One region of the Solwaraspora sp. WMMD406 genome, then DNA from elsewhere that is predicted to be linked to it. Evidence: riboswitches for the same ligand, from Rfam matches in the RefSeq annotation. Region 1 holds a riboswitch; the other holds the start of a gene.

Region 1 (4,494 bases):
CCCGGGCGCGGTAGTGGCGGGCCAGGTTCTCCTCGGTGAGCACCTCGGCCGGCGGTCCGTCGGCGGCCACCCGGCCCTGTGCGAGCAGCACCAGCCGGTCGGCGTACTCGCCGGCCACCGACAGGTCGTGCATGGTCGCCACGACGCTCAGCCCCCGGTCGCGCCGTAGCTCGTCGACCAACTCCAGCACCTCCTGCTGATGACCGATGTCCAGCGCGCTGGTCGGCTCGTCGAGCAGCAGCAGCGGGGCGCCCTGGGCCAGTGCCCGGGCCAGCAGCACCCGCTGGCGTTCACCACCGGAGAGCGTGCTCAGGCGTCGGTCGGCGAACCCGGTCAGGTCGAGCCGGTCGAGCACCTCGCCCACCGCCGCCAGGTCGGCGGCGGATTCCCGGCCCAACGTGGGGATGTACGGCGTCCGGCCGAGCAGCACGTAGTCGGCGACCGGCATCCCGGCCGGGATCGACGGCGTCTGCACGACGGTGGCCACCAGCCGAGCCCGTTCCCGGCGGCTGAGTCGGGTGATCGGCGTACCGAACAGGTCGAGGTCGCCGCCGGCCGGTAGCAGTCCGCCGACGGCCCGCAACAGCGTCGACTTGCCGGCGCCGTTCGGGCCGATCACCGCCACCCATTCGCCGGCGGCCACCCGCAGGTCGATACCGCTCAGTACCGGCGTCCCGCCGAGCCGGATCCGCAGGTCGCGCGCCTCGACCGGCGGGGTGCCGGCGACCACCGGAGGGCCGGCGACCGGCCGCCGGACGGTCACATCACCACCGCCCGGCGGGCGGTCCGCAGCACCAGCACGAAGAACGGGGCACCGAAGAAGGCGGTGACCACCCCGATCGGGATTTCCGCCGGGGCGGCGACGGTCCGGGCCACCACGTCGGTCACGGTGAGGAACGCCCCGCCGAGCAGCATCGACAGCGGCAGGATGATCCGGTAGCTGCTGCCGGCGACCAGCCGGACCAGATGCGGCACGATCAGCCCGATGAAGCCGATCAGCCCGGACACCGACACCGCGGCGGCGGTGCCCAGTGACGCGGCGGTGAGCAGCAGGTAGCGGGACCGTTGGGGGTGCAGGCCGAGGCTGGCCGCCTCGTCGTCGCCGACCGACAGCACGTCGAGCTCCCGGCCGTGGACCAGCACCACCAGGCCGGCGAGCACCGCGTACGGCAGAATCAGCCGGACCTCGTGCCAGCCGTCGGTGGCGAGCCGACCGAGCAGCCAGGAGTAGACCTCGCGGATGGTGTCCACGTTGCGTTGCAGCAGGTAGGTCTGCCCGGCGGCGAGGAACGCCGACACGGCGACCCCGGCGAGGATCAGCGTCGCGGTGGACCGGTCTCGGCCGCCGGCCGCGCCGAGCAGGTAGGTCAGGGCGACGGCGCCGATCGCGCCGACGAAGGCGGCCAGTGGCACCGTCACCGGCAGCCCGGTCAGCACCCCGCTGCCGGGTCGCAGCGCGATCACGGCGGTGACCGCCAGGCCGGCACCGGCTGCCACGCCGAGCAGGTGCGGGTCGGCCAGCGGGTTGCGGAACACCCCCTGGTAGCAGCCGCCGGCCAACGCCAGCATGCCGCCGACAAGCAATGCCAGCACGACCCGGGGCAGTCGCAGCTGGGTGACGATGGCGATCTGCCGCTCGCTCAGTCCGCTGTCGACCTGCGCACCGGGCAGGAGGTTGAGCAGTTCGGCGGCGACCCGCACCGGCGGCAGGCTGGCCGGCCCGAAGGCCAGCCCGGCGACCACGGCCAGCACGACGGCGAGCAGCGCGCCGGCGAACCAGCCCGCCGTCAGGCCGGGGCGGTGACGACGCGGCACCATCGCCCCGGCCTGGCCGGTTCCGGCGGACGTCACCTCAGGAGGCGGCCGCGTCGACGGCGTCGACGATCGCGCGTACCAGGTCGACCACGCGTGGACCCCACCGCGAGGCGATGTCGTCGTCGAGTTCGACGACCTGTCCGTCGCGGACGGCCGTGATCGTCGACCAGCCGGCCCGGTCGGCGACCGTCTCGGCGGTCTGCTGGCAGCACTTGGTGTCGGCGAGGAAGATCAGATCCGGGTCGGCGTCGATCACCGCTTCGGCCGACAGTTGGGGGTAGCCGCCGGCCGCCCCGTCGGCGTCCGCCGGGTCGGCGATGTTGACCAGCCCGACCATGTCGAACAGCGCACCGATGAAGGTCTCACTGGTCACCGTGTAGAACGTCGGATCGAGTTCGTAGTAGTAGGAGAGCGGTTCGGCGGGTTTCGGCGCGTCCGCGACCAGCTTGTCGATCTCCGTACGCATGCCCTCGACCAGGTCGTTCGCCGCGTCGACCTGCCCGGTCAGCGCACCGAGTTCACTGATCTGGCGGTACGTGTCGTCCAGGGTCACCGCCGCCGACGCCAGGTAGACCGGGATGGTCAACCGGGTCAGGCCGGCCACCACGCCGTTGGTGTCACCGGAGAGCACCACCAGGTCCGGTTCGTAGGTGGCGATCGCCTCGGCGTTGGGGGTGAACCCGGACAGGTCGGTGGTGGGTACGCCCGCCGGATGGTTGGAGTTGTCGTCGACGGCGACGACCTGGTCGCCCGCGCCGATGGCGAACAGCATCTCGGTCGCGGTCGGCGACAGCGCCACGATCCGTTCCGGCCGTTCGTCCAGGGTGAGTTCGCCGACCGTCACCGGAAAACCGGCGGCGACGCTCGGACTCGACTCGGCCTGCGGTTCGTCATCGGTCGCGCCGCCGCCGCAGCCAGCGACGGTGAGGGCCAGCGCGGCGGCGATCGCGGCGGCGCGTAGTCCGGTCCGGGCGGCGGTTCGGGCATCGGTACGGGTCATGGCGGCGGTCCGCCAACGGGGTCTGCTCATCTGGTCCTCCTGTCGGTCGAGGGCTGGTGCTTCGCCGACAGGTCGGAGTCCGTGCTGCTGACCCGGCCACGTGGCGAGGCGCCCTTCCTCGAGAGCGCGGTTCGCGACCGCTCCGCAGGCGACCTGGCTCACCCCGACAGGTCGGGGCATCACAGTTGCGGGACAGCGCCGGATTCGCACCGGCTTCGCTGCGGGGTGGTCGGGTAGCACCGTAACCCACCACCGGTGAGCTGCCTTAACCGCGACAGCGGGCGGGCCGCCGTACGGTGACGTACACCGCACCGCGACCCGCCCGATCATCGGTGTCGACGCGAACGTGGTGGATCAGGACCGGGTGATCGTCACGTTGTCGATGGCGGCCTCGACCAGGCTGGCGGTGGAGGCGTCCGCCGCCTGGACGACGATGCGCACCGACTGACCCGCGTACGGGGTCAGGTTGTAGCTGCCGGTCGACCACGAGCCGTAGCGGTTGCTGGCCGCGCCGGCCTGGTTGAACAGGGTGGTCGTGCCACCGCTGTGCACCACACTGACCCGGAAGTAGTCCGCCGACGACGAGTTGTTGAGATGCGCCAGGTACCAGGCCAGCGACAGGGTCAACGTGCCGCTCGACGGCAGGCTGATCGCCGGCGACTGGGCGGTGGTCACTCCGCCGTCGATGTCGTACGCACCGGCCGACGAACCGGCCAGCCGGCCGGTGACCAGGCTGTTGCTGCCCTGGTACGGGGTGAGTTGCAGCGCCCCGCCGGAGCTGGTGGCCTGGGCCGCGCCCCGCTCCCACTGCCCGGTGCTGGCGGTGTCCGTACCGCTGGGGTTGGTGGTCCAGCCGGTCGCGGTCTCGAAGGTGTCCGACCAGACGGTGGTGCCCGGCGGGTCGACCGGGCCGCCGCCGCAGTACTGGCTCTCCTTGCCGATCGCCCGGTACGGGCAGTCGGCGTACTCGCTGAGGATCAGCACGGCCTCCCGGTTACGGGCGGTCTGCGTCGGGATCACCTCGTCGGGCGGGTAGAAGCCACCGCCACCGGACGAGCCGGGGTACAGCTCGAAGGTGTACGCCCAGATGTCGTGTTCGGCCCACATCCAGTCGATGCTGCTGCCGTCGGTGATGTAGAGGTCGGACGCCTGTTCGGGGGTGTAGCCGTTGGTGGCGGCCATCTGGCCGCCGATGGTGGCGAAGGTGTTGTACTGGTCGGCGGTCATTCCGCTGGGGGTGTTGGCGGTGGTCCAGCCGAACGGCCAGAGCACCAGCTCCGAGTAGGAGTGGAAGTCGATGTTGGCCTTGATCTGCTGGGTGCCGCCGACGACCCGGCTGTTGACGAAGTTGCGCAGCGCCTGGGTCTCCGGCGCGGAGAACGCCGACGGACCGCGGTAGGTGTCCGACGACGGGGAGCCGGACGAGCCGCCGCAGCAGCCCCACAGGTAGCCCCAGTTGCGGTTGAGGTCGGTGCCGACCGCCAGGGCGCCGCTGTTCGGCTGCCGGTTCTTGCGCCAGGACCGGTAGGAGCCGGTGGCGATGTCGTACTCGCTGCCGTCCGGGTTGACGCTCGGGATGATCCACAGTTCCCGGTTGTTGACGATGTTGGTGATCCGGGAGTCGCTGCCGTAGCTGTCGGTGAACAGGTTGAGCAGGTAGATCGCCATCTCGACGGTGA
Region 2 (4,494 bases), 3.0 Mb from region 1:
CTGCTGGCCGCGCCGGCCGTAGCCACGGGAGTCCATCGCGGCGGCGAGCGCCAGGGACCGGTCCAGCGCGTCGGCGAGTACCGGGATGACGATGCCGCGCAGGGCACGAACACCGCTGCGACGGGCCCCGCGCAGCCGCCGGGCCCGTCGGACCCGCAGCACGCTTTCGACCAGTTGCGGGGCAACCGACAGCGCCACCACGACAGCGGTGCCGACGTCGTAGAGCGCGCCGGGTACGGCCCGGAGCAGCCGCTTCGGGTTGGCCAGCGCGTTCGCCGCGCCGAGGCAGATCACCATGGCCGCCAGCCGCAGACCGTCGTAGCCGCCGCCGAGCACCTGTTCCAGGGCGACCGGGCCGAGCAACCGGATCCCAGCCGCCCACTCGGGTAGCGGGATCTCCGGCAAGGTGAACAGGACGTGCTCGCCCTGGCCACCGCCGAACACGATCCGGAACAGGATCCGGGACAGCACGATGATTCCGCCGAGCCACAGGTAGAGGCGGAACCCGAGGGCCCACGGCGCGTCGGTACGGCGCGCCGCGACCACGAAGGCCGCCACCCCGATGATGAGCGCGAGCAACAGCGGATTCGTCGTACGGGTCGCGGCGGCGGCCAGGCCGAGCGCCCAGAGCCACCAGGCACCCGGGTGCACCGCCCTCGGCACCCGAGCACGCCGCAGCGGCACCTATCCGCTCCGACCCCGCCGGCGCGCGGTCACCACCGCGGCGACCGTGACCAGCAGCAGCAGGCCGACACCGACCACGGTCATCGTCGGCAGCCCGGAGCGCTGCCCCGACACTGGATCGACGTCCCCGGTCCAGGCCTCACCCCGGGCGCTGGAATCGGTCGCCGCCGACGGGACCGTCGGATCCGGGGCCGCCGCGCTGGCCGTGGTCGACGATCCACTCGGCGTCGTCGTCACGTTCCGGGACGGTGTCGACATACCGGGCCGCGTCGTCGCGGGCTGGCCTGGCTCAGGTCCGTTCTGCGAGGATCCGGGCTGGCCGCGGGTCGGCGTGGTCGGCGTGGTTGGCGACGGGTTCGGCGGCGGAGGCAACGTCGTCCGGGACGGTGGCGGCGGTGGTGGGGGTGGCGGCGCTGGGGTCGATGGTGGTGGCTGCGGTACGGGACGTACTGGTGCCACGCCAGGAGACGGGCTGGTCGACGCCGTCCTGTTCTTGGAGAACGACCAGCCCTCGAAACTGCCCGGCGGAGGTTTGCGCGCTGTCACACCGCGTTGGCTGTAGGTCCACGCGCCGCCGTTGGAGGCGTGCCAGTAGGACCAGTACGCGTTCGCCGGTGGGGTGTCGACACACGGTTCCTCGGCGACCGTCGGCTTGCCCTCGATCCGGCAGACGAACGATTCGCCCCAACGTGCGGTGCCGGTGATCGAGATCCCGGCGTTCTTCAAGGCCGCGTGACCGGTGGCTTGATCGCCGACGGCGCAGCGGACGATCGTCGGACCGCCCAGTTCCTGAAAGTCGACGACGACGGTGACTCCGTTGTCGTCCGGGCAGAATCCCGACCGACCGACGGCGGTCGCCGGATCCGCCGGTGCCACGGCCGTACCGGCGGTGAGGAGCACCACGGTGAGCAGTCGGACCGCCCGCCCCCCGGCCACTGTGCTCCGGGCCGACACCGCAGGCGTCGTGGTCACGGCCGGGCCTTGCGGCGGCGGGACGCCAGGATCAGACCGACTCCGGCGAGGACCGTCATGCCGCCGACGAGGCCGTACGCCGCGATCGGGGAACCGGTGGTGGGAAGTCGCCCACCGGTGGGCGGCGCGGTCGTCGCCGGTGCCGTGGTCGGGCCGGCGGTGGTCGTCGGCGACGGTGCCGTGGGGCTGGTACTCGGAGTCGGGGTGCCGCTCGGCGATCCGGTGGGTGACGCTGTCGGTGACGTCGTCGGCGTCGGCGACGTGGTCGGGTCCGCTGTCGGTGACGGTGACGTGGTCGGAGTAGCCGTCGGGGTCGGGGTGCCGGAGCCGATCTGTCCGAACGGCACCTGCGCCAGGCCGAGGACGGCCTGGGCACTGGCCCGGCGCCACTGGTCCAGTTCGAACTCGCCGATGCCGTTCGCGGCGGCCGCGACGAGTGCGTCCGGCGTGTACGCGATCGCGCCGACGTGGGCCGAGGCGGCCCCGGCGTTGCCGGCGGTGATCTGCTGTGCGGCGACGAACGCGGCGGCCCGACCGGCGGCGGCGGACTCACCGGCCGCCGCCAGGGCCTGCCCGGCCAGACCGGTGCTGTTGGTGTTGGGATAGGCGGTGAACCCGGAACCGCTGAAGGAGCCGTCGGCGGCCTGCACCGACAGCAACCACGACGTGGCGGCGGCCACCGGTTCGCTGGTGCCACTGGCTCCGGCGTCGGCGGCCGCGAGCAGCGCCTGGACCGCCATCGCCGTAGCATCGACCTCCATGTTCTGCTCGGTCGCCGGATCCGCCGCGCAGGAGGTGCCGGCGGCGCCCGGGTAGAGCCGGAACCCGCCGCCGGGACACTGCTGCCTGAGTAGGAAATCGACCATCGGCTGCGGTACGCCGCCGGATCGGGCCAGCCCGGTCACCGCCAACGACTGGCCGAACAGGTTCGACCCGGCGGTGGTGTCGAGGTTGACGTCGTACAGCCACCCTGCCTTGGCGCCCTGGTCAGCGCCGTAGATCAAGTCCAGGGTGCGCTGACGCCAGTCGTACCCGCCGAAGTCGGTGGGGTCGGCGCCGGTGACGACAGCCGCGAGAAGAACCTTCGCCGTCGAACCGCCGGTCACGAAATCGCCCGTCTCCGTGCGGATCGCGGCGTAGCCGTCGGCGTCGACGGCGAGTGCCTCGGTGACGGCCACGGCCGCCTCGGGTTCGGCGCCGGCGGCCCGCAACGCGAACAGCGCGTCGATGGTCAGCCCCCAGTCGGTGCCGACGAAGCCGGGTAGGCCGCCGTCGACGAGCTGACCCGCCAGCCAGCGGGAGCCGGCCTGGGCGGCGTCTGGGTTGGCCGCCGCCGGTAGGGCAGCCCATCGCAGGGCGGGTCCGGCGGACGACATGAGGCCGACCCCGGTGCCGGCCGCGATCAAGGCCAAGGCGGCGAGGGCCGGCAGGATCCGGCTGAGGGAGCCACGAACCATGGAGAAGACCTTTCGGAGCGGTGACCGAAACCGCATCCGCCCGGCCGCACGCGACCATGGCCGACCCGGGCTCGATCCGTAGACCACGACGTTCTGAGCCGCTCACTCCACAGTCGGGCATTCCGGCTCGCGCACCAGTACTGATGGGACACACCGGCGCGCATACGGTTGCGGGTCAGCGCCGGCCTCGCACCGGCTTCCCCCGCCTGGGAGCACATTCAGTTGTGACGAGCCGCTACCGAGTATGTCAGACGCGCCGACGCACCCGTCCGCACCGGACGTCGACGGCGGCGGCCAATCGGTTCGAATAGCGGATCTGGTCAGCGGTTGACAGCCACCTCGTCGGTGATCCCCGCCACGGAAGCCACCTCGATCGCGTTCTGGCCGTTGACGACCTGAACGAGCCGTGCCCACACTGTCCGCAGCAGATCCGTTCCTGAACGTCGATGGGGGAAGTCCGGTCGGAAGCCGGCGCTGGCCCGCAACGGTAGGCGGCGAACACCTCGCCGCGAGCCCGAGTACCCATCGACGTACAGCTGCAGAGTTCCTCACCCGTCGTGGCCCACGGGTCGGAGCCGCCCGGTCCGCCTGGGCTGCCTCGACGCCCGGGGCCGGAAAGGCGCCGCCCGATGGCCGTTCACCGCCACCGCGACCGTTTCCGACTCGTCACCACCGTTGTGCTCACCGTACTGGCGCTGACCGTGACCGCGGCCGTGCCGGCCGCCGCCACCCCACCGCAGACCCACCACCGCGTCGACGCGGCCGCCGGCTGGCTCGCCCGGCAGATGGTCGACGGGGAGCGCTTCGAAGTCGTCTTCGGCGGCGTCGCCTACCCCGATCAGGGCCTCACCATTGACGCGATCTTCACCTTCGCCGCCGCGAAGGAGGCCGACACCTACGCGACCAACGCCACCGCCTGGCTCGCCGAACCGGCGGTGATCACCGGGTACATCGGGGACGGCACGGAGGCGTACGCGGGCGCCACCGCCAAGCTCGCGCTCGGTGTGCAGGTCCGCGGCCTCGATCCGACGTCGTTCGGCGGTGTCGACCTGTTCGCCCGGCTCACCGGACTGATGGCACCCTCGGGCCGGTTCTCCGACCAGTCCGCGTTCGGCGACTACAGCAACATGTTCAGCCAGTCGTTCGCCGTCATCGCCCTGGACCGGGCCGGTGGCGCACCAGCACAGGCCGTGTCGTTCCTGGCCGACAGCCAGTGCCCGGACGGCGGGTTCCCGCTCCAGTTCGCCCAGGCCACCTGCAGCAGCGACGTCGACGCCACCGCGATGGCCGTTCAGGCACTGGTGGCGGCCGGCGAGTGGCACGAGGCCCAGACAGCGGCACAGTGGTTGATCTCCGTACAGGCCACCGACGGGTCCTTCAG

The links. A riboswitch is a leader RNA that binds a small molecule or an ion and turns the genes downstream of it on or off. The one in region 1 is predicted to bind cobalamin.
Region 2: another riboswitch for cobalamin. It lies ahead of O7632_RS17135 (prenyltransferase/squalene oxidase repeat-containing protein); the one in region 1 lies ahead of O7632_RS04110 (ABC transporter substrate-binding protein).

What each region holds. Positions count from the first base shown of each region.
Region 1 is NZ_JARUBF010000001.1:915,461-919,954, reverse strand. It holds gene O7632_RS04120 (ABC transporter ATP-binding protein) at 1-730, opposite strand, end outside; gene O7632_RS04115 (iron ABC transporter permease) at 760-1,818, opposite strand; gene O7632_RS04110 (ABC transporter substrate-binding protein) at 1,853-2,815, opposite strand; adenosylcobalamin (AdoCbl) riboswitch at 2,921-3,060, opposite strand; gene O7632_RS04105 (M14 family zinc carboxypeptidase) at 3,170-4,494, opposite strand, start outside.
Region 2 is NZ_JARUBF010000001.1:3,893,885-3,898,378, reverse strand. It holds gene O7632_RS17145 (CbiQ family ECF transporter T component) at 1-684, opposite strand, end outside; gene O7632_RS17140 (hypothetical protein) at 685-1,620, opposite strand; gene O7632_RS17135 (prenyltransferase/squalene oxidase repeat-containing protein) at 1,653-3,113, opposite strand; cobalamin riboswitch at 3,208-3,364, opposite strand; cobalamin riboswitch at 3,523-3,658, shown strand; gene O7632_RS17130 (prenyltransferase/squalene oxidase repeat-containing protein) at 3,743-4,494, shown strand, end outside.